Regions from separate parts of the Nonomuraea sp. NPDC052265 genome, predicted to be linked through region 2. Evidence: riboswitches for the same ligand, from Rfam matches in the RefSeq annotation. Region 2 holds a riboswitch; the other holds the start of a gene.
What was found. A riboswitch is a leader RNA that binds a small molecule or an ion and turns the genes downstream of it on or off. The one in region 2 is predicted to bind glycine.

Region 1: another riboswitch for glycine. It lies ahead of gcvP (aminomethyl-transferring glycine dehydrogenase); the one in region 2 lies ahead of gcvT (glycine cleavage system aminomethyltransferase GcvT).

What each region holds. Positions count from the first base shown of each region.
Region 1 covers NZ_JBIUBJ010000004.1:144,122-156,072, reverse strand. Annotated here, with positions in the region: gene ACIHAD_RS14300 (sugar phosphate nucleotidyltransferase) at 1-738, shown strand, start outside; gene ACIHAD_RS14295 (FHA domain-containing protein) at 1,001-1,513, shown strand; gene ACIHAD_RS14290 (MerR family transcriptional regulator) at 1,537-2,163, shown strand; gene ACIHAD_RS14285 (bifunctional nuclease family protein) at 2,296-2,766, shown strand; gene ACIHAD_RS14280 (MerR family transcriptional regulator) at 2,914-3,534, shown strand; glycine riboswitch at 3,583-3,679, shown strand; gene gcvP (aminomethyl-transferring glycine dehydrogenase) at 3,846-6,671, shown strand; gene ACIHAD_RS14270 (hypothetical protein) at 6,798-7,598, shown strand; gene ACIHAD_RS14265 (hypothetical protein) at 7,619-7,975, opposite strand; gene ACIHAD_RS14260 (alpha/beta family hydrolase) at 8,058-8,693, shown strand; gene ACIHAD_RS14255 (DUF5999 family protein) at 8,650-8,847, opposite strand; gene ACIHAD_RS14250 (TetR/AcrR family transcriptional regulator C-terminal domain-containing protein) at 9,046-9,606, opposite strand; gene ACIHAD_RS14245 (hypothetical protein) at 9,716-10,114, shown strand; gene ACIHAD_RS14240 (RNA polymerase sigma factor) at 10,272-11,597, opposite strand; gene ACIHAD_RS14235 (hypothetical protein) at 11,770-11,951, opposite strand, start outside.
Region 2 covers NZ_JBIUBJ010000001.1:95,021-106,971, forward strand. Annotated here, with positions in the region: gene ACIHAD_RS00450 (DUF2264 domain-containing protein) at 1-210, shown strand, start outside; gene ACIHAD_RS00455 (FadR/GntR family transcriptional regulator) at 235-939, opposite strand; gene ACIHAD_RS00460 (glutamine synthetase family protein) at 1,064-2,434, shown strand; gene ACIHAD_RS00465 (aldehyde dehydrogenase family protein) at 2,443-3,786, shown strand; gene ACIHAD_RS00470 (3-oxoacyl-ACP reductase) at 3,883-4,647, shown strand; gene ACIHAD_RS00475 (gamma-glutamyl-gamma-aminobutyrate hydrolase family protein) at 4,644-5,333, shown strand; gene ACIHAD_RS00480 (M4 family metallopeptidase) at 5,625-7,850, shown strand; gene ACIHAD_RS00485 (M28 family peptidase) at 7,933-9,306, shown strand; glycine riboswitch at 9,519-9,616, shown strand; glycine riboswitch at 9,637-9,735, shown strand; gene gcvT (glycine cleavage system aminomethyltransferase GcvT) at 9,770-10,855, shown strand; gene gcvH (glycine cleavage system protein GcvH) at 10,852-11,241, shown strand; gene ACIHAD_RS00500 (L-serine ammonia-lyase) at 11,301-11,951, shown strand, end outside.

The sequences.
Region 1 (11,951 bases), on a different contig from region 2:
GAGACGCTGGCCGAGCGCCGCCGCGACCTGCAACGCCTGTCGGAGCTGGTCAGCTCCTCGCGGGCGGCGTTCGGCGTGCGCCTCGACCCGGTGGGCGAACGCATCGCGCTGGTGGACGAGACCGGCCAGCTCATCAGCGAGGAACGCGCCCTGCTCGTCGTGCTGGACCTGGTGGCGGCCGAGCGCGGGGGCGGCCGGGTGGCCCTGCCCGTCACCACCACGCGCGTCGCCGAGCAGGTCTGCCGCTTCCACGGCGTCCAGGTGCAGTGGACCTCGACCGCGCTCGACGCCCTGACCTCCGCCGCCGAGGGCCCCGACATGATTTTCGCGGCCGACGGGCGCGGCGGGTTCGTCGTGCCGGAGTTCAGCCCGGCCATCGACGGCCTGGCCGCGTTCATGCGCCTGCTGGGGCTGGTGGCCCGCACCCGGCTGTCGCTCAGTCAGATCGACGCCAGGATCCCCGAGGTCAAGCTGCTGCGGCGGAGCGTGCCCACCCAGTGGGCGGCCAAGGGCGCGGTCATGCGCTCGGTCATCGAGGCCGCCGAGGCCGAGCCCGACGGCTGGCGCGTGGACACCACCGACGGCGTGCGGGTCGCCCGCGACGACGGATCGTGGGTGCTGATCCTGCCCGCCGCCGCCGAGCCGGTCACCGACCTGTGGGCCGAGGCTCCCGACATGGACGGCGCCCAGGCGTTGCTCGAACGCTGGGCCCGCGTGGTCGAACAGGCAGCCGTCTGATCACGTAGAGTAGCGGAAAAGCCTTCGCCCGCGATGTGCGCGCGGAGTGCCGCAAGATCGTAATGTAGAAACGCGCGGCGGCATGGACCACGGGGTGGGGGCGGCGGTAACTTTGTCAGCGTCCGAACCAGCAGTCCAGCGCCCCGCCTTGACCTTTGCCGCTGATCAGCGTAAGTTGCGGCATTCGCAAACTTGAAGAGCGAAGGCAGGCGCGTCCCCAGCACCGTCGCCGCGTCTTCGCGGTAGGAGGCCGAGCCGATCGATGCCGAGCGTCTACTGCACGCAGTGCGGGCACGCCAACCCCGAGGATGCCCGTTTCTGTTCCCGCTGTGGGTCACCGCTGACCAGACCCGAGGTCTCCGGGGACACCACATCGACGATCTCGGTCGCGGGAATCGAGGCGTACGAGGCTGAGACAGGCGACATGCTCCTGGCCGAACGGGCGCTGGTCGAACAGCTCCCGCCCGGCACGGCGTTGCTCACCGTGACCAGGGGGCCCAACCAGGGGAGCCGGTTCCGGCTCGACAAGGACCTCACCACGACCGGGCGCCACCCGGAGAGCGACATCTTCCTCGACGACATCACCGTCTCCCGCCGCCACGTCGAGTTCTACCGCCACCGCGGCGGCCAGTTCTCCGTACGCGACGTGGGCAGCCTCAACGGCACCTACGTCAACCGGGAGCGCATCGAGGAGGTCCCCCTGCACTCCGGAGACGAGGTGCAGATCGGCAAGTTCCGCCTCGTCTTCCTGATGAGGGTCAACGCCGGCGCATGAGCTCACAGGCGGCACGCTCGCACATGAGCATCGGGGAGGTGCTCGCCCTGCTGCAGGGCGAGTTCCCCGACGTCACCGTGTCCAAGATCCGCTTCCTGGAGGGTGAGGGGCTGATCGAGCCCGAGCGCAGCCCCTCGGGCTACCGCAAGTTCACCCACCTCCACGTCGAGCAGCTGCGCTTCATCCTGACCGAGCAGCGTGACCACTACCTGCCGCTGCGGGTGATCAAGGACAGGATGGCCGAGAGCTTCGGCCGCCCGCGCGCGGTGCAGCAGCCGCAGGAGATCCGGTTCAGCCGGGCCGAGCTGCTGGAGGCCGCCGGCATCGACGAGGAGACCCTCGCCGAGCTGGAGGACTACGGCCTGCTCGCCCCCGTGGCCAGGCGCTACGACGAGGAGGCGCTGAAGGTCGCGCGCAGCGTCGGCGCCCTGGCCCGCTTCGGCCTGCACGCCCGCCACCTGCGCGCGGTCAAGGCCGCCGCCGAGCGGGAGTGCGGGCTGGTCGAGCAGGCCGTCGCGCCCATACTCAAGCGACGCGCCCCCGGTGCCATCGGCGAGGCCGACGAGGCGGCCAGGGAGCTGTCCCAGCTCCTGCTCGATCTGCACGCCTCCCTGGTGCGCAGCGGCGTCAGGTCTGTCCTGGGCCGCTGAGGGCACGGAGCTGGAAGGCCGGGGCACATTCCAGGCCTGCCGGGTGTTACGTTGAAATGCACAAGTGTGGAGCAGAAGCGACCCAGTCAACAGCTGTGCCGGGCGACCGGCCGGTCGAATACGGAGCAGCCCGTGTTGCAGATGGAGGTCGTGGGCGTACGAGTTGAGATGCCCACAAATCAACCGATCGTCTTGCTCAAGGAGGCACACGGGGAACGGTTCCTTCCGATCTGGATCGGCATGACCGAGGCGACCGCGATCGCCCTGGCGCAGGCCGAGGAGCCGCCGCCCCGGCCGCTCACCCATGATCTGTTCAGGGACGTGCTGAGCGCGCTCGGCGTGGGGCTGCGCGCGGTCAACATCGTCGCTTTGCGTGACGGCATCTTCTTCGCCGACCTTGTGTTCTCCAACGGCGTGGAGGTGAGCGCCAGGCCGTCCGACTCGATCGCCCTGGCCCTGCGTACCGGCGCCCGCATCTTCGCCAGCGAAGAGGTCGTCCAGGAGGCCGGTGTGATCATCCCGGACGACCAGGAGGACGAGGTGGAGAAGTTCAGGGAGTTCCTTGACACGATCACTCCCGAGGACTTCGGCAGGGCGGGGTAGGTATTTCAGTGCATTTACGCTTCACGACGCGCCGAGCCGGATCGTTGACTGAGCATGGTCACGGTCCTACGGTGCAAGTGAAACCCGTGGTCGCCCTTTACGAACCCCCAGATCAGGCCGCGGGATGAGAGAAAGCCGGAGGTCCGCGTGGCGGTCAGCAGCGGCGAGGGAAAGACGGCCGGCCAGGAAGATCCGGTGCGGCGTGAGAGTGCGCGGCAGCGTGCCGGAGAGCAGGGCCTGCTCTTCGACGAGCAGCCCACGACGCTGCCCGCCGACATCGGATACCGCGGGCCCACAGCGTGTTCGGCGGCCGGCATCACCTACAGGCAGCTCGACTACTGGGCGCGCACGGGCCTGGTGGAGCCCACGATAAGAGCCGCGCACGGCTCGGGCTCGCAGCGGCTCTACAGCTTCCGCGACATCCTGGTGCTCAAGGTCGTCAAGCGGCTGCTCGACACGGGAGTGTCGCTGCAGCAGATCCGCACCGCGGTGCAGCATCTGCGTGACCGCGGGGTCGCCGACCTCGCGCAGATCACGCTCATGAGCGACGGGGTCAGCGTCTACGAGTGCACCTCCGCCGACGAGGTGATCGATCTCCTCCAGGGCGGGCAGGGCGTGTTCGGCATCGCGCTCGGCCGGGTCTGGCGCGAGGTCGAGGGCTCCCTCGCGGAGCTGCCGGGGGAACGGGCGGCGGTCGAGGACAGCGTCCCGGCCGACCATCCCACTGACGAGCTTGCCAAGCGCCGGCGCGCACGCCGCACGGGGTGAGCTGAACCGCTGAACACACCGTAGTAATCTAGGACAGAGTAAGGCTGACGACCCCGTGCGGGAGAGTCCCTGGGCCTCGGTCCTGGGGCGCCGAAGGAGCAACCCTCCCCGGAATCTCTCAGGCATCCCGTACCGCTCGGGTGAGGCAACTCTGGAAAGCAGGTGCGCCCGCCAGGCGCACCTCACCGACGGTGCAAGCCCCACGGCGGGGTGAAGCTCTCAGGTCGCGATGACGTCGCGCTGACAGAGGGGGAGATCCGGCACTCGCCCGCGCCCCGGCGCCGGTCTCCACGCCTCAGGAGGCAACCTCCATGACCGACCTGTCCGCTCCGCCGTTCTCGTCCAGGCATATCGGCCCATCGGAGTCCGAGCAGCAGCGCATGCTCGAGGCCGTGGGCTTCGAGTCCGTCGGCGATCTGGTGGCCGTGGCCGTTCCCGAGGCCATCAGGGCCAAGGACCGGCTCAAGCTGCCGGCCGCCGCGAGCGAGACCGAGGCCATCGCCGAGCTGCGCGAGCTGGCCTCCCGCAACCGGGTGCTGACCTCCATGATCGGGCTGGGCTACCACGACACCGTCACGCCCGCCGTCATCCGGCGCAACCTGCTGGAGAACCCGGGCTGGTACACCGCCTACACGCCGTACCAGCCGGAGATCTCGCAGGGCCGCCTGGAGGCGCTGCTGAACTTCCAGACGGTCGTCTCCGACCTGACCGGCCTCGACGTCGCCGGCGCCTCCCTGCTGGACGAGGGCACCGCCGCGGCCGAGGCCATGACGCTGGCCCGCCGGGCGGGCAAATCCAAGAGCGACGTGTTCGTGGTCGACGCCGACACGCTGCCCCAGACCAAGGCCGTGCTGGCCACCCGCGCCGAGCCGCTCGGCATCACGCTGGTCGAGCACGACCTCGACGGCGAGCTGCCCGAGTGCTTCGGCGTGCTGGTGCAGTACCCGGGCGCCTCGGGCCGCCTGCGCGACTTCCGCGACGTGGCCGCCAGGGCGCACGAGGCGGGCGCGCTCGTCGTGGCCGCCGCCGACCTGCTGGCCCTCACGCTCGTGGCCGCCCCCGGCGAGCTGGGCGCCGACATCGCCGTCGGCTCCTCCCAGCGCTTCGGCGTCTCCTTCGGCTTCGGCGGGCCGCACGCGGCCTACATGTCCGTACGCGAGGGCCTGCAGCGGCAGATGCCCGGCCGCCTGGTCGGCGTGTCGGTCGACGTCGACGGCGACCCCGCCTACCGGCTGGCCCTGCAGACCCGCGAGCAGCACATCCGCCGCGAGAAGGCCACCAGCAACATCTGCACCGCCCAGGTCCTGCTGGCGGTGATCGCCGGCATGTACGCCGTCTACCACGGCCCCGAGGGCCTGCGCCGCATCGCGCTGCGGGTGCACCGGCACGCCGTCGCGCTGGCCGGCGGGCTGCGCGAGGCCGGCCTGGAGGTCGTGCACGGCGAGTTCTTCGACACCGTGCTCGTCCGCGTGCCCGGCCGGGCCGCCGAGGTGGTGGCCGCCGCCGCCGAGCGGGGCGTCAACCTGTGGCAGGCAGGCGACGACCACGTCTCCATCGCCTGTGACGAGAAGACCGGCGCGGCCGAGCTGGTCAAGGTGTGGGCCGCCTTCGGCGTCGAGCGCGAGGAGGTGGAGCTGTCGGCCGACGCGCTGCCGGCCGACCTGCTGCGCGAGTCGGACTACCTGACCCACCCGGTCTTCCACAGCCACCGCTCCGAGACCGCGATGCTGCGCTACCTGCGCAGGCTCCAGGACAAGGACATCGCGCTCGACCGTTCGATGATCCCGCTCGGCTCCTGCACGATGAAGCTGAACGCCACCACCGAGATGGAGCCGATCACCTGGCCGGAGTTCGCGGGCGTCCACCCGTACGCGCCGGAGGCCCAGACCGAGGGTTACCGGGAGCTCATCGGCACCCTGGAGGGCTGGCTGGCCGAGGTGACCGGCTACGACGCGGTCTCCATCCAGCCGAACGCGGGCTCCCAGGGCGAGTTCGCCGGCCTGCTGGCCATCCGCGCCTACCACCAGGCCAACGGCGCCACCGAGCGTGACGTGTGCCTGATCCCGTCCTCCGCCCACGGCACGAACGCGGCCAGCGCCGTCATGGCGGGCATGCGGGTCGTGGTCGTGGCCTGCGACGGCGACGGGAACATCGACCTGGCCGACCTCGACGCCAAGATCGCCAAGCACCGCGAGCGGCTGGCCGCGATCATGGTGACGTACCCGTCCACGCACGGCGTGTACGAGGAGTCGATCACCGAGGTCTGCGCCAAGGTGCACGAGGCCGGCGGCCAGGTCTACGTCGACGGCGCCAACCTCAACGCCCTGGTGGGCCTGGCCAAGCCCGGCGAGTTCGGCGCCGACGTGTCGCACCTCAACCTGCACAAGACGTTCTGCATCCCGCACGGCGGCGGCGGCCCCGGCGTCGGCCCGGTCGCGGTCCGCGGCCACCTGGCGGCCTACCTGCCCGGCCACCCGCTGCGCGACGGCGGCCCGGTCGGCCCGGTCTCGGCCGCCCCGTACGGCTCGGCGGGCATCCTGCCGATCTCGTGGGCGTACGTGCGGATGATGGGCTCCGAGGGCCTCACGGCGGCCACCGAGCAGGCCATCCTGTCGGCCAACTACCTGGCCCGGCGGCTGGCCCCGCACTACCCGGTGCTCTACACCGGCCGCGGCGGCCTGGTCGCGCACGAGTGCATCGTGGACCTGCGCCAGATCACCAAGGAGACCGGCGTCACCGTCGACGACGTGGCCAAGCGCCTGATCGACTACGGTTTCCACGCGCCGACCATGTCGTTCCCGGTGGCCGGGACGCTGATGATCGAGCCCACCGAGAGCGAGGACCTGGGCGAGCTCGACCGGTTCGTGGACGCCATGATCGCCATCCGGGGCGAGATCGCCAAGGTGGCCTCCGGCGACTACGACAAGACCGACAACCCGCTGCGCAACGCGCCGCACACGGCCGAGTCGGTCACCGCCGACGAGTGGCCCCACCCGTACTCGCGGACCGAGGCGGCCTACCCGCTGGCCTCGCTGCGCGAGGGCAAGTACTGGGTGCCGGTGCGCCGCATCGACCAGGCGTACGGCGACCGCAACCTGGTGTGCTCCTGCCCGCCGCTGGAGGCGTACGAGGACTGATCCGCCGAGCGGGTCCCCGCCCGGAGGCCCGCTTCGGGCACGGCCCAGTCCCACACCGTCAAGTGAGCAGACATGATCGCGACGAGCCGTTAGGCTCGGTGCGATCCGTCGCCCGAAGGAGCTCTCTTGACGTTCTCAGAGCTGGAGACCCCGCCTCTCGACACCGCCCGCCGCCTGGCCGAGGGCGGCGACCTCGACGGTGCGGCGGCGATACTGACCGAGCTGGTCGCCGACCCCGACAGCCCCGACCGGGCCCAGGCGGCCGTGGGGCTGGCCGTGGTGCTCGACGAGCGCGGCGACACCGACGCCGCCCGCGCCGCGGCCCGCACCGCGCTGGCCACCGGCCATCCCGAGTACGCCGCCCAGGCCGCCTGCCACCTGGCCCAGGGCTTCGAGCGCGAGGGCCGCGACGACCAGGCCAGGGCCGCCTGGCAGGCCGTGCTCGGCGTCGGCACGCCGGCCTACGTCCCGCTGGCGCACCTCGCGCTGGCCCGGCTGGCCGGCAGCCCGCAGGAGGCGGACAAGGAGCTGCGCGCCGCCTACGACGCGGGCCTGGACGTGGGCGACGCCGAGGCCGCCGCGCACGCGGCACGCCAGCTCGCCGAGACGCTGCTGGAGCACGGCGATCCGGGGGAGGCGGCCGGGCTGCTGCTGGACGCGCTGGAGTTCGCCCCGGCGCGGGAGCTGCCGGGGCTGCGGGTGCTGCTCGGCATCGCGCACCTGGAGCAGGCCTGCGCGGAGTTCGCCGAGGCCGTCGAGAGCGGGGCCGACCCCCGGACGGGGGCGCTGGCCATCGAGCTGCTGGCCCGCACGCTGCCGCTGCGCGGGCGCACCGAGGACGCCGGCCAGGTGTGGACGTACGGCCTCGAACACGAGGACGAGACCATGGCCGCCGAGGTCCGGCTGCGATTTCACCGCGACGCCTGACCCGAATCCCCTGAGGGCTCTCAGCCGCGGCGCATGATGGCCACGGCGGCGGCCACGTTGATGGCGACGATCGCCAGCCACGTGATCGTCAGGCCGACCAGGCCCGAGTTGCCGGCCGCGATGGCGGTCAGCGGGATGCCGAGGCCCATCGAGCCCAGCGCGATGGGGATCATCGCCGCGCCGGTGTTCTGCCGGTGCTTGGGCTTGACCGGGGCGAGGCCGTGGCCGCCCTGCTCGGCCTGGACGCGGGCGGCGATGGTGGCGTCGAGCCGTTCGACGAAGGACTCGACGAGCGCGGTCTCGTAGTCGGGACCGAGGTCGCGGCGGGCGTCGAGGGTGGCCTGCAGGTCATCCCGGATGGGGCGCATCTCTGGCATACAGGTCATCATCCCGGTTGTCCGGCGCGCCGTCATCGTCCCTGGGAGCCAACGGCGGATCCTCCCCAGGTACGGTGCTGCCATGGAGATCATGACTCCGAGAGGGCCCGCGCTGGTGCAGGTCGACGAGGCGGCCGAGCCCCGGCTGCTGCTGGTGCTGACCCACGGCTCGGCCGGGGGAGTGGAGGCGCCCGACCTGCTGGCCGTCCGCGACGCCGCGCTCGGGGTGGGGGCGACCGTGGCCAGGGTGTCACAGGCGTTCCGGGTCGCGGGGGCGCGGGCGCCGGGCTCGGCGGTCCGCCAGGACGAGGCGTGGGAGGCCGTGCTGGCCGAGTTGCGGGCCGGATGGCCGGGGCTGCCGCTGGTGCAGGGCGGCCGGAGCAACGGCGCCCGGGTGGCCTGCCGTACGGCCTCGGCGGTGGGCGCGGCGGCGGTGGTGGCGCTGGCCTTCCCCCTGCACCCGCCGGGCAAGCCGGAGCGTTCCAGGGCCGAGGAGCTGCGCGGGGCCGGGGTCGACGTGCTGGTGGTCAACGGGGACCGGGATCCGTTCGGGGTGCCGGATCCCGCGGACTGCGCCCGGCTGGTGGTGCTGCCGGGTGAGGGCCACGACCTGAAGCGGGACCCCACCCGGGTGGGCGAGGTCGTGGCCCGGTGGATCGGCGGCTACGCCGCCGTCAGGCGGCGCCCACCAGGGGGTCGGGCCGGTGCGGCGCGATGACGGTGCCACTGGGCAGGAGCTCCCCGGTGTCCTCGAACAGGACGACGCCGTTGCAGAGAAGGCTCCACCCCTGCTCGGGGTGGCATGCGAGGGTACGTGCTGCCTCGCGGTCCGGCGCCTCGGCAGACGGACAGGCCGGGTCGTGCGGGCACATCGGCGTGCCTCCGATATCTCGTGGGTGCTCCCGGGAGAGGGACGGGAGCGGCTCGGGTTTGTTGTTCTGGCAAGTGTGCGACGTGCGTCACACGGTCCGACATAGCCCGTTCGGACTGTTACAGGAGGATCCCCCCGTCGTGTGACCTTCGACACAGCGTGCCTTATGCAGGATAACGGGCCAAGCGTGACACGCGCACTACGTTTGCAACCCCTTGAGCAAAGCGTCGAGCCCTCTTTCGAAGTCCACATCAGCCCTTTCGTCCCGCCTGACCCATTCATCAACTTCCGGGTCAGCCCATCCTGATTGCTGGACTTCGACCGCCACGCTGCCGAACACGAAGGCCCGCAGCGCCCGTACGGCCTCCGGGGCGTCGTTCAGGCCCCCGTCGGCGAGTTGCTCGGTCTGCTCCCTGATGGCGACGGCGGTGGCGCCCTTGGGTGGCTTGGTCAGGGCCAGCGCGAGCACGCCCGGATGCTCGCGCAGCAGCTCCCGGCCCGCCCGGCACCACGCCCTGGCCGTCTCCTGCCAGGTGGCCGCCTGCTCCACGTGCACGGACGTGACGTGCTCGGCCAGCGCGTCCATCAGCGCCTCCTTGCCCCGGGGCAGGTGGTGGTAGATGGCCATGGCCTCCACCTCCAGGGCGTCGCCCAGCCGGCGCATGGTGAGCCGGCGCAGCCCCTGGCTGTCGGCGATGTGGAGTGCGGCCTCGATGATGCGCTCGCGGGAGAGTGGGACGGGAGGTCTCTTTGCGGGCATGGTGATCATCTTACTGGGCGGCCCCGTCCGTCGCCCGGTGTTCGGAGGCGGTGTCGGACGGCGTACCCTTGTGGGTTGAACAGCAAAGACTGCGTGAAGGGCAGGGTCGATGGCGTTTTTCCGTCCGCGGGTGAGCCGGGAGGCCGAGGTTCGCTACCACGCGGACCAGGAGATCTCCAAGGGCTACCCGCAGCTGCTTGACAAGGCCAGGCAGGCCGAGCAGATCGTGCGCGACCTGCGGGCCGCCGCGGCCGACGAGATCGAGCTGCTGGCGGCGGGCCGGGCGTTCGACGTCGCGCTGACCGAGGCGCTGCGGGCCGCGGAGGCCGGGCAGCGGGCCACGTTCGGCGTGCGGTCGTACGACGACCGCATCGCGCGCCGCAAGGCCAAGGCCACGCCCCCCGGGGCCATGTGGACGGCCGAGGTCGACCGGCTGCGCACGCTGCGCGAGGAGAACCGCATGTGGGGCATCCCGCGTGTGCCCCGGCCGGTGCCCGCCACCGCCTGAGCTCAGGCACCACGAGAGCCCCGGCGCCTCGCGCGCCGGGGCTCTTCGTGTGTTCCGGAACTCCGGGCGGGCGGCCGGGGCGCCGGTGAGGCCCCTTGCGCATGGCAGGGGCTCTCGTGAGCGGCCCCGGCGTGGGGTGCCGGGGCTCGGGCGTGGGTCAGCTGGCCCAGTCGAGCAGGGGACGGGTGTTGCTCGGGTGGCGCAGCTTCGACAGCGACTCCTTCTCCAGCTGGCGGATGCGCTCGCGGGTCAGGCCGAGGTGCTTGCCGATCTCGTCCAGGGTGTGCGGCTTGCCGTCCACCAGGCCGAACCGCAGGGCCATGATCTTCGACTCGCGGGGCGAGAGGTTGTCGAGCACGCCGCGCAGCTGGTCGCCCAGCAGCTGGCGGTCGACGATCTCCGACGCCTCCGGCGAGTCGACGTCCTCGATGAGGTCGCCGATCGTGGTCTCGCCGTCCTCGCCGATGGTCGCGTTCAGCGAGATCGGCTGGCGGCTGGTGCGCAGCAGCTCCTCGATCTGGTCCGGCGTCTTGTCGAGCTCGACGGCCAGCTCCTCGGGCGTGGGCTCGCGGCCCAGCCTCTGGTGCATGTCGCGCTCGATCCGCGACAGCTTGGACAGCATCTCCAGCACGTGCACGGGCAGCCGGATCGTACGGGCGGAGTCGGCGAAGCCGCGCTGGATGGCCTGGCGGATCCACCACATGGCGTAGGTGGAGAACTTGAAGCCCTTGGTGTAGTCGAACTTCTCCACGGCCCTGATCAGCCCCAGGTTGCCCTCCTGGACGACGTCCAGCAGGGACATGCCGCGGTCGGTGTACTTCTTGGCCACCGAGACGACCAGCCGCAGGTTGGCCTCCAGCATGTGGTCCTTGGCCTGCCGGCCGTCCTCGATGACCAGGTGCAGGTCGTCGCGGACGGACGACGGCGCGTCGGGGTCGGTCTCCAGCTTGTACTCGGCGTACAGGCCGGCCTCGATCCGGCGGGCCAGCTCGACCTCCTGGGCGGCGGTGAGCAGCGTACGGCGGCCGATCGACTTCAGGTACGTGTGGACCGAGTCGCCCATCACGGACTGGTTGTCGTCCAGGTCCATGGCGTCGTTCTCGATCTCGGTGTCCTCGGAGGTCAGTTCGAGGTCGTCGGGCGCCACGTCCTCCTCGTGCTCCGGCTTGCCGTCCACCTGGCTTTTTGCCTCGGCGGCCGTGCGGCCGGTAGCCTTTGCCCCGGAAGCCTTCCTCGGCTTCGGAGCGCTCTTCTGGGTGGTCTTCTTGGCAGCGGTCTTGGCCAGGGACGGCTCGTTCTCGGCGGCCAGGCTCACACCGGCCTCCGACAGCTCGCGCAGGATCGTGCGGCCTTCAGAGGGGCTGATGCCGGCCTGGGCGAACGCGTCACGCAGCTCCGCCAGAGAAAGGTGACCCTGGGCTCGCCCTCGTTCAATGAGCTGGTCGAGAGTCGCGGGTGGGGTCGCCACGGCGGTTCTGGGCATGAGGACACCTCCTCCGTACGGAGTCGAAGCGATCAGGCAGGTTGTGGTGGGGCGGTGGTCACTCCGCACAGCGCACCAGTATCAATAACGCCATCCACCGTTATTTGTTCCCGGACGGATGAAAAAGGGGCGGAACGCCCACGGGGCGCGCCACCCCCGGGAAGGCGGGAATCTACTCCGCCACCTCAAAGCTTCCGGTCGCCTCGGGCATGGGCATCGGCTCGGCCTCCTCCATGCGCTTGTCGGTCCAGTAGTCGATGACCTCGCGCGGGTCGGGGTTGACCTCCGTGGAGATCACGATGCCCTCGGTGCTGTCGGGCGCGGGGACCGGCCGACCGGTCGGCGACGACTGCT
Region 2 (11,951 bases):
CCCGAGGGCAGCGCCTTCGGGGCGCCGGCGCGCGTGCCCGTCCTGGAGGGGGTCGCGGAGGACGGCTGGGCGGTCGGCGCGGCCGTCCTGGGCGACGGCTCGACCGGCGTGCCGTCGGCGGCGGTGACGGCTGACGTCATCACGCTGACCTGGCCCGACGGGACCCGCCACGCCTTCCCCGTCCGCGAACCGGGCGGCGACACCGCCTGACGGTCCCGCCGAGGCGGGCGCCGGTCAGGACAGGAAGGCGCGCAGGAGCGCCGCCGTTCCCTCCAGGTGCTCGGCCATCGCCCGGCGGGCCGCGTCGGGGTCGCCGGACAGGATGGCGTCCACGATGGCCCGGTGCTGGGCGGCCGCGTGCTCGATGTTCACCTGGAGCATCGGGATCGCGTTCAGCAGGTCGCTCACCCGGGAGCGGGCGTCGGCGCACGTCGTGGCGAGCAGCGTCGAGCCGGTCAGCTCGGCGATCGACAGGTGGAAGGCCGTGTCGAGGCGCCGGTAGTCCTCCAGCGGCGCCTCGTTCAGCTCGGTCAGCCGGCGCAGCAGCACCTCGCGCTTGCCGGGGGTGAGCTCGGCGGTGGCCAGCACCTGCGCCGCCCCGCACTCGACCGCCAGCCGGAAGGTGAGCGCGTCGGACAGCTCGGCCATGCCCATGTCGGCCACCGCCTGCCGCAGGTCGCCCGCGTCGGGCCGGGGCGGCACGTAGGTGACGAACGCGCCGCCGTACCGGCCGCGCCGCACGTCGAGGTAGCCCGCCTCCTGCAAGGCGCGGATGGCCTCGCGCAGGGTGACCCTGCTGATGCCCAGCCGCACGGCGAGCTCGCGCTCGGGCGGCAGCTTGTCGCCGTACGCCACCACGCCCAGTTTGATCGCCTGGAGCAGCCGTTCCACGGTCTCCTCGAAGGCGTTTCCGGCCTTGACCGGGCGGAGCACTGTCATCAAACGCGCCGAATCGTCCAAGGTGTCCTCAGGTCTTGACAAGCGATCCCGGCATGCACATCAATGGTCTGAGACTAGCCCAATCAGCGGGAAAGCGCTTCAGACCAGATCGGAGCGACCTAGGGTGAGCGAACCAGCGGGCCACGGATTCCTGTCCGTCGAGGAACTGCGGGGCGAGGCCGCGGTCGGACGGATCGACACGGTGCTGCTCGCCATAGCCGACATGCAGGGCAGGTTGCAGGGCAAACGGCTCTCCGCCCGGTACTTCCTGGACGAGGTGCTGCATCACGGCTCCGAGGGATGCAACTACCTGCTCGCGGTCGACGTGGACATGAACACCGTCTCCGGCTACGACATGTCCTCCTGGGACCGGGGCTACGGCGACTTCGCGATGAAACCCGACCTGTCCACCCTGCGCCGCGTCCCCTGGCAGGACGGCACCGCCCTGGTCATGGCCGACCTGGCCTGGGAGGAGGGCGGCGAGGTCACCGCCTCGCCGCGCCAGATCCTGCGCCGCCAGCTCGCCCGCCTGGCCGACCGGGACCTGGCCGCGTACGTGGGCACCGAGCTGGAGTTCGTCGTCTACGACGACAGCTACGAGGAGGCCTGGCGGCGCGCCTACCGCGACCTGACCCCCGCCAACCTCTACAACGTCGACTACTCCCTCCTCGGCACCGCCCGCGTCGAGCCACTGCTGCGGCGCATCAGGCGCGACATGGAGGGCGCCGGCATGTACGTCGAGTCGGCCAAGGGCGAGTGCAACCTCGGCCAGCACGAGATCGCCTTCCGCTACGACGAGGCGCTGCGCACCTGCGACAACCACTCGATCTACAAGAACGGCGCCAAGGAGATCGCCGCCCAGGAGGGCCGTTCGATCACCTTCATGGCCAAGCCGAACCAGCGCGAGGGCAACTCCTGCCACATCCACATCTCGCTGCGCGGCCTCGACGGCGACCCCGCCATGGCGGGTGAGGGGCCGTACGGGCTCTCGCCGCTCGGCGCGCGGTTCATCGCCGGCCAGCTCGCCCACATGCGCGAGCTCACCCTGATGTACGCGCCCAACGTCAACTCCTACAAGCGCTACGTGCCCGGCAGCTTCGCGCCGACCGCCGTCAAGTGGGGCGTCGACAACCGCACCTGCTCCCTGCGGCTGGTGGGCCACGGCCCGTCGCTGCGGGTGGAGAACCGGGTGCCGGGCGGGGACGTCAACCCGTACCTGGCGGTGGCGGCGCTGATCGCGGCCGGGCTGGACGGCATCGACCAGGAGCTCCCGCTTGAGGACGCCTTCCAGGGCAACGCCTACGACTCCGGCGCCGAGACCGTGCCGCACACGCTGCGGGACGCGCTCGCGCTGTTCGAGGGGTCGAAGCTGGCCAGGGAGTCGTTCGGCGACGACGTGGTCGAGCACTACGCGAACAACGCGCGCGTGGAGCTGGCCGCCTTCGACGCGGCGGTGACGGACTGGGAGCTGTTCCGTGGTTTCGAGCGAATGTGACGGTAGGCATGAAGATCGTTAATCCGGCGACGGAAGAGGTCGTCGCCGAGGTCGAGATGGCCGACGCGGCCGAGGTCGACCGGGCGGTGGAGCGGGCCGCGAAGGCGTACCGGAGCTGGCGGGAGGTGGCGCCGGGCGACCGGGCGCGGCTGCTGCGCCGGTTCGCCGACCTGGTGGACGCCCACGGCGAGGAGCTGGCCCGGCTGGAGCTGGACAACGCCGGGCACCCGATCGGCAACGCGCGCTGGGCGGCCGGGGCCGTCCGCGACGTGCTGCACTTCTACGCCGCCGCCCCCGAGCGCAACCACGGCAAGCAGATCCCGGTGCCCGGCGGCGTGGACATCACGTTCCAGGAGCCGCTGGGCGTGGTGGGCGTCATCGTGCCGTGGAACTTCCCGATGCTGATCATGTCGTGGGGCGTCGCACCGGCGCTGGCGGCGGGCAACACGGTGATCGTCAAGCCGGCGGAATGGACGCCGCTCACGGCGCTGAGGCTGGCCGAGCTGGCCCTGGCGGCGGGCCTCCCCGAGGGGGTGCTCCAGGTGCTGCCCGGGGCAGGGGAGGTCGCGGGCGCCCGGCTGGTCGAGCATCCCGGCGTGGCCAAGATCGTGTTCACCGGTTCGACCGAGGTGGGCAAGGAGATCGCCGCCAAGGCGGCGGCGCAGGTCAAGCGGGTGACGCTGGAGCTGGGCGGCAAGTCCGCAAATATCGTCTTCGCCGACTCGGATCTCGAAAAAGCGGCAAAAACGGCTCCTTATGCGGTCTTCGATAACTCCGGCCAGGACTGCTGCGCCCGCTCGCGCATCCTCGTCCAGGCCGAGGCGTACGACGAGTTCCTGGAGCGCCTGTCGGCGGCGGTGCGCGGCGTCAAGGTCGGCGACCCGCTCGACGAGTCCACCGAGATGGGCCCGCTGATCAGCGCCGAGCACCTGGAACGGGTCCGCGGCTTCGTCGAGGGCACGCCCTACCTCCAGGGCGACTGCCCGCAGGGCAAGGGCTACTGGTTCCCGCCGACCGTGCTCACCTCGAAGGTCACCGACCGCGCCTTCACCGAGGAGATCTTCGGCCCGGTCGTGTCGGTGGTGCCGTTCACCGACGAGGCGGAGGCCGTGCGCATCGCCAACGACACCCCGTACGGGCTGAGCGGGTCCATCTGGACGCGCGACGTCGGCCGGGCGCTGCGGGTGGCCCGCGCGGTGGAGTCGGGCGCCCTGTCGGTGAACTCGCACTCCTCCGTGCGCTACTGGACCCCGTTCGGCGGCTTCAAGCAGTCCGGACTCGGCCGGGAGCTCGGCCCGGACGCCCTGACCGCCTTCACCGAGACCAAGAACGTCTTCATCTCATGGGAGTGAACCGGACGCAGTGAGCGGAGTGAAGGGCTGAGGAACGAGGCACTTCGCGAAGCGAACGAGGAAGGTGAACGACCAATTGGACAGGGAGTAGGTACAGTGCAGCGATTGCAGGACCGGGTGGCCGTCATCACCGGCGCGGGCAGCGGCATCGGGCTGGCCACGGCGCGCAGGTTCGCGCAGGAGGGCGCGAGGGTCGTCTGCGTCGACATCGACGAGGAGGCGGGCGCCAAGGCGGCGGGCGAGGTCGGCGGCCTCTTCGTCAAGGCCGACGTGACCAGCGAGGACGACGTCGTCCGGATGTTCGCCACGGCCCACGAGACCTACGGCAGCGTGGACATCGCCTTCAACAACGCCGGCATCTCCCCGCCCGACGACGACTCGATCCTGGAGACCGGCCTCGACGCCTGGCGCCGCGTCCAGGAGGTCAACCTGACCAGCGTCTACCTGTGCTGCAAGCACGCCATCCCGTACATGCGGCGGCAGGGCAAGGGCTCGATCATCAACACCGCGTCGTTCGTGGCGGTGATGGGGTCGGCCACGTCGCAGATCTCGTACACGGCCTCCAAGGGCGGCGTGCTGGCGATGTCGCGCGAGTTGGGCGTGCAGTTCGCCCGCGAGGGCATCCGGGTCAACGCGCTGTGCCCGGGGCCGGTGAACACGCCGCTGCTGCGGGAGCTGTTCGCCAAGGACCCCGAGCGGGCCCAGCGGCGGCTGGTGCACGTCCCCGTGGGCCGCTTCGCCGAGGCGTCGGAGATCGCCGCCGCCGTCGCGTTCCTGGCCAGCGACGACGCCTCCTTCATCACGGGGGCCGAGTTCCTGGTGGACGGCGGCATCTCCGGTGCGTACGTGACGCCGCTGTGACCCGTCCGGTCATCGGGATCACGACGTACGTGGAGCCCGCCCGGTTCACCGTGTGGGACCTGCCCGTCGCGCTCCTGCCGTACATGTACGTCGAGAAGGTCGTCCAGGCCGGCGGGCAGCCCGTGCTGCTGCCGCCGGCCGGCGAGCCCGCCCAGGTCGTGGGCCGGCTCGACGGTCTCCTCCTGGCCGGTGGCGGCGACGTGGACCCGGCCAGGTACGGCCGGGCGCCGCACGAGCGCACCGGCTACGTCCGGGAGTTCCGGGACGAGGCCGAGTTCGCCCTCCTGTCGGCGGCCCTGGAGGCGGGGCTGCCGTTCCTGGGCGTCTGCCGGGGCCTCCAGGTGCTCAACGTGCTGCTCGGCGGCAGCCTGCACCAGCACCTGCCCTACGTGACCGGGCACACCGGCCACTCGCCCGCGCCCGGCGAGTTCGGCCACCTGCCGGTCGCGCCCGTCCCCGGCAGCCGCCTGGCCAAGGCGCTCGGCACGGACCCGGTGACGGTCCCGCACTACCACCACCAGGCCATCGACCGGCTCGCCCCGGGGCTCTCGGTCACCGCCACGGCCGCCGACGGGACGATCGAGGCGGTGGAGCTCGACGCCGCCGGGTTCGCGGTGGCGGTCCAGTGGCATCCGGAGGCGGGCGACGGCCTGGCGCTCTTCGAGGCGTTCACGGCGGCCTGCTGAGGCCGTTACTGGAAAGCTTCTTTACCTTTTCTGTGACCTCAAACGGCACGAAATCCCAGCTCAGGGGGCCATATCACCGCGTTATAGGAAACTTGTTGGGTACCGGGCCGCGCCATCCCGGTGTCACCCTGTGTTCATCCCCAGCCGGCCGGGGCTCTTCCACTCCACACCCCCCTGAGGAGCCAGAGAGTGAACCCCAAACTCAGGTTGGGGGCTGCCGCAATGCTCGCGCTAGCCCTGACCGCCAGCTCGCTTGTGGGCGCCACGAGCGCCGCGGCCCAAGCGTCGCAGGTGGCCGATCCTCCCAGCCCCGACGAGCGCAGGAACGCGATCGCGACCGCACACAACGCGATCCTGGCCGACTCGGCGGCATTGCTGGCATCCGAGCAGGACACGTTCACGCTGACGTCCACCGTCGAAGGCGTCCGCGGCCTGCAGTACCTGACCTACGCCCGTGAGCACGCGGGCCTGCCCGTATACGGCGGCGACGTGGTCGTCGCCACGGACGCGTCCGGCGCGGTGGTCGACACGGTCGCCACCGGACAGCGCACGAAGATCGGGATCGGCACGAAGGCGAAGGTGACCGCGGCCCAGGCCGCGGTGACGGCCAGGGCCAAGGTGGCCAGGGTCGAGACCGTCGCCACGCCCGTGCTGTCCGTCCACGCCACCACGACGACCCCGCGGCTGGCCTGGGAGGTCCTGGTCACCGGCGCCAACGCCACCGGCCACGAGACCAAGCTCCACGTCTACGTGGACGCCCTCACCGGCAGGGTCATCGACGATTGGGACGAGGTGCGCGACGGCACCGGCAACAGCTACTACGTCGGCACCGTCACCATCGACACCAGCCCCGCGTACACGATGCGCGACCCCCGCAGGAGCGGCGTGGCGTGCGGCGGCCAGAACGGCTCGCCGTACACGAAGACCACCGACACCTGGGGCAACGGCTCGGGCACGAACCTGGAGACCGCCTGCGTCGACGCCCTGTACGCCGCGCAGCGCGAATGGGACATGCTGAGCGCCTGGCTCGGCCGCAACGGCATCAACGGCCAGGGCGGCGGCTACCCGGCCCGCGTCGGCCTGGCCGACGTCAACGCCTACTGGAACGGCCAGTACGGCTCCTTCGGCCACAACTCCGCCAACTCCCAGCAGCTCACGTCGATGGACGTCGTCGGCCACGAGTTCGGCCACGGCATCTTCCAGTTCACCAGCGGCGGCTCGGGCAGCGGCAACGAGACCGGCGGCATGAACGAGTCCACCGGCGACATCTTCGGCGCGCTCACCGAGGCGTACGCCAACAACCCGAACGACCCGCCGGACTACCTGGTCGGCGAGGAGGTCAACCTCTCCGGGGCCGGGCCGATCCGCAACATGTACAACCCGTCGGCCCTCAGCCACCCCAACTGCTACAGCGCCTCCATCCCCAGCACCGAGGTGCACGCGGCGGCCGGCCCGCAGAACCACTGGTTCTACCTCGTGGCCGAGGGCACCAACCCCTCGGGCAAGCCCGCGAGCACCCGGTGCGACAACGGCGCCGCGATCACCGGCATCGGCATCCGCAAGGCCGGTGAGGTGTTCATGTCCGCGCTGAACACGAAGACCCAGCCGTGGACGCACGCCAAGGCCAGGGTCGCCACCCTCCAGGCCGCCAAGACCCTGTACCCGGGCAGTTGCACCGAGTTCAACGTGGTCAAGAACGCCTGGGACGGCGTCAGCGTACGGGCCCAGTCCGGCGAGCCGAGCTGCACCCAGGGCAGCAACGACTTCTCGGTCAACCTGAACCCCGCCTCCGGCAGCGTCACGCCGGGCCAGTCCACCACGGCCACGGTCAGCACCACCGTGACCGGCGGCTCGGCGCAGTCGATCACCCTGCGGACCGGCACCCTGCCGGCCGGCGTGACCGCCTCGTTCAGCCCCGCCACGATCACCGCGGGCCAGACCTCCACGCTGACGATCAGCACCTCGGCGAGCAGCCCGCAGGGCAACCACTCGATCGCGATCACGGCCGACGGCACCGACGTGGACCGGCAGGCCACCTACAACCTGCAGATCGGGCAGAGCTCGCCGAACGACTACGCGTTCGCCGTGACCCCGTCGTCGGCCTCGGTGCAGGCCGGCTCGTCGGCCACCGCCACGGTCAGCACGCAGGTCACCGCCGGCCAGGCGCAGAGCATCGCCCTGTCGGCGAGCAACGTGCCCTCGGGCGTGACGGTCAGCTTCAGCCCGTCCACGATCACCGCCGGGCAGTCGTCCACGGTGACGTTCGCGACCACGAGCGGCGTGACGCCCAGCACGTACACGATCAATCTGAACGCCGACGGCGCGAGCGCCGACCACTCCGCCTCCTTCAGCCTGACGGTGGGCGGCGGCCAGGGCACCACGTGGCAGACCTACACGGCCTACACGGCCGGACAGACCGTCACGTACCAGGGCGTCAGCTACCGCTGCCTCCAGGCGCACACGAGCCTGCCGGGCTGGGAGCCGCCCAACACCCCTGCCCTCTGGCAGCCGGTCTAAGTCGCACGACCTGGGCGGTCACGCCGGGGTGGCCGCCCAGCCCCTTTGGAGCCCCCTTCAGGAGCCACAGATCGTGAACGCCATGCTCAGGCTGGGCGCCGCGGCCACCGCCGCGCTCGCCCTCACCCTCACCACGCCGGCCGGACCGGCCGGCGCCGCCGCCGACCCCGCGCCCGACATCCCCGTCTCGAACGTGACGGCGCATCTGAGCCAGTTGCAGTCCATCGCCACGAGCAACGGCGGCAACCGCGCCTCGGGCAGGCCGGGCTTCACCGCCTCGATCAACTACATCAAGGGCAAGCTCGACGCGGCCGGGTTCACCACCCGGGTGCAGAGCTTCAGCGGCGGCAGCAACCTGATCGCCGACTGGCCGGGCGGCCCGGCCAACCAGACCCTGATGCTGGGCGCCCACCTCGACAGCGTCGCGGCCGGACCCGGGATCAACGACAACGGTTCCGGCTCGGCCGCGCTCCTGGAGAACGCCCTCACCCTCGCCGCCCGCAGGCCCACGCTCACCAAGCACGTGCGGTTCGGCTGGTGGGGCGCCGAGGAAGCGGGCATGGTCGGGTCCAGGTACTACGTCCAGAACGGCGGCGCGAGCGGCGTCGAGGTGTACCTGAACTTCGACATGATCGCCTCGACCAACGCCGGTTACTTCGTCTACGACGACGACGCGGCGATCCAGCGGACCTTCAACGACTACTTCGCCACCATCGGCCTGCAGACCGAGGGGGACAGGGAAGGCGACGGCCGCAGCGACCACGCCTCGTTCAAGAGCGCCGGCGTACGGGTCGGCGGCCTGGCCACGGGGGCCGGGGCGGTCAAGAGCTCGGCGCAGGCCGCCAAGTGGGGAGGCTCGGCCGGGCAGGCGTTCGACCGCTGCTACCACAGCGCGTGCGACAGCTACCCGAGCGCCGTCAACACCACGGCGCTCGACCGCAACACCGACGCCATCGCGTACGCCATATGGAAGCTCGCCGTGGGCACCGGCACGCCCACGGAGAACGACTACTCGATCTCGGTGACCCCGTCGTCGGCATCGGTCCAGGCCGGTCAGTCGGCTACCGCGGCGGTCAGTACCCAGGTCACGTCCGGCCAGGCGCAGAGCGTCGCGCTCTCCGCCGGGAACGTGCCGAGCGGGGTCACCGTCTCCTTCAGCCCGTCCACGATCCAGGCGGGCCAGTCGTCCACCGTCACGGTCGCCACCACCAGCGGCGTCGCGGCGGGGACGTACACCATAGGGATCAACGGCGACGGGGCGACGGCGGACCACTCCGCCTCCTTCACCCTGACCGTCGGAGGGGACGGCCAGGGCACCACCTGGACGGCTTACAAGCCGTACACGGCCGGGGACGTCGTCACCTACCAGGGGGTCGGCTACCGCTGCCTCCAGGCGCACACCAGCCTGCCGGGCTGGGAGCCGCCGAACGTGCCCGCCCTCTGGGCGCGCGCCTGATCCGCACGCGGGCCGGTTCGCACCGGCCCGCCTCCAGGCCGCCGCGTGCGAGCTGACCTGCCATGACCGGCTCGCGCGCGGCCACCAACGCGGCCGCGGCCCCGCCTCTCCGGGGCCGCGGCCGCTTTTCGCTGCGTGCGGTGTGCTGCCAGATACAGGGGCGAAGCGCGACAACACCCCCATGACGGCACTAGGCTGACGGACATCACCGGCGAAACCGTGCGGGAGAGCACTCTGACATCCGGTCAGGGTCCCTGAAGGAGCAAGCCCTCCCCGCGAACCTCTCAAGGCAAAGGACCGCGCGGCAGCCCTGTAAGGCGTTCTTACGGGGAGGTGACCTCTGGAAAGCAGGCCCTGGGGCCTCGCCGAAGGTGAAAGTCCGGTAAAACTCGGGCGAAGCTCTCAGGCATCCATGACAGAGGGGGAGGATGCTGGCATCCAATCCTGTCCTGAGGTGCGACAAATGTCCCGACCTACGCCGCTACGAGACGTCCACGAGGCCCTAGGCGCCACGCTGACCGACTTCGCCGGGTGGCTCATGCCGCTCCGGTACGGCAGCGAGTCGGCGGAGCACAAAGCCGTACGCGAGGCGGCCGGGCTGTTCGACCTCTCGCACATGGGCGAGATCTTCCTGACCGGCCCGCAGGCCGCCGACGCCCTCGACTACGCGCTGGTCGGCCACCTGTCGGCGCTCGTGCCCGGCCGGGCCAGGTACACGATGATCGTGGACGAGCGCGGCGGGGTGCTCGACGACCTGATCGTCTACCGGCTGGCGGACGAGGAGTTCATGGTGGTGGCCAACGCCTCGAACTCCGACAAAGTCGCGGATGAACTGAAAAATCGCACTAAGTCGTATGACGTGGTGGTCGATGACCGCTCCCAGCAGTACGCCCTCATCGCGATCCAGGGCCCGAGGGCCCAGGAGATCCTGGCCACGCTCACCGACGCCGATCTCGACGGCCTCAAGTACTACGCGGGCCTGCCCGGCCAGGTCGACGGCCGCCAGGCGCTCATCGCCCGTACCGGCTACACCGGCGAGGACGGCTTCGAGCTGTTCGTCGCCAACCAGGACGCCGTGCCGCTCTGGCGCGCCCTGGAGGCGGCGGGCGAGCCGTACGGGCTCAAGGCCGCCGGCCTGTCCAGCCGCGACACCCTCAGGCTGGAGGCCGGCATGCCGCTCTACGGCAACGAGCTGAGCTCCGACCTGACCCCGTTCGACGCGGGGCTGGGCAGAGTGGTGAAATTCGACAAGCCCGGTGACTTCGTCGGCAGGGCGGCACTGGAGGCGGTCAAGGACGACCAGCCCCGCCGCCGCCTCGTCGGCCTGGTCGCCAAGGGCCGCCGGGTGCCGCGTCACGGCTACCCGGTCACCCGCGACGGCGCCGTCGTCGGCGAGGTCACGAGCGGTGCGCCCTCCCAGACCCTGGGGAAGCCCATCGCGATGGCCTACGTGGACACCGGGGCCGACACAGGTCTGGCCGTGGACATCCGGGGCAGCCAAGAACCTATGGACCTGGTCGAGCTGCCCTTCTACAGGAGGAACAAGTGAGCAACATCCCTGACGACCTGAGCTACACCAAGGAACACGAGTGGGTGTCGGGCGTGGACGACGGCATCACCGTGACCGTCGGCATCACGGCCTTCGCCGCCGAGGCTCTTGGTGACGTCGTCTTCGTGCAGCTCCCCGAGGTCGGTGCGACCGTCGAGACGGGTGACTCGGTCGGCGAGGTCGAGTCCACCAAGTCGGTGAGCGAGATCTACTCGCCCGTCGGCGGCGAGATCGTCGAGGTGAACCAGGCCGTGGTCGACGACCCGTCGCTGGCCAACACCGACCCGTACGGCGACGGCTGGATGTTCCGCGTCCGCATGGAAGGCGACGCGGAGGACCTGCTGTCCGCCGAGGAGTACACGGCGCTCACCTCGGGCGAGTCCTGACATCGACGCCGGGGCCCGCGTCGGGCCCCGGCTTTTTCTGAACTGAAGGGCGCCCATCAATGGCGATCAGCGTCTTCGACCTCTTCAAGATCGGCATCGGACCGTCCAGCTCCCACACCGGCGGCCCGATGGCCGCCGCGCACAAGTTCGCCCGCGGACTGCACGACGACGGCCTGCTCCCCCGCGTGGCCCGCGTCGAGGTCATCCTGTACGGCTCGCTCGGCCTGACAGGCAAGGGCCACGGCAGCGACAAGGCGGTGCTGCTGGGCCTGTCCGGCGAGAAGCCCGAGCTGGTCGACGTCGACTCCATCGACGCCCGCCTGGCCGAGATGCGCGCCTCGGGCACGGTCACGCTGTTCGGCGCCCGCGAGATCCCCTTCGTCGTGGGCCAGGACCTCGTCTTCGAACGCAAGATCTCCCTGCCCGAGCACCCCAACGGCATGCGCTTCACCGCCCGCGACGAGCAGGGCGAGACCCTGCGCGAGAAGGTCTACTTCTCCGTCGGCGGCGGCTTCGTCGTGGACGAGAAGGCCACGGGCGCCGACCGCATCAAGCCCGACGACACCGTCCTGCCGTACCCGTTCGCCTCGGGCGAGGAGCTGCTCAAGCACTGCTCGAACACCGGCCTGTCGATCTCCGCCCTGATGCTGGAGAACGAGAAGGCGTTCGGGCGCACCGAGGAGGAGATCCGCTCGGGCATCCTCAACCTC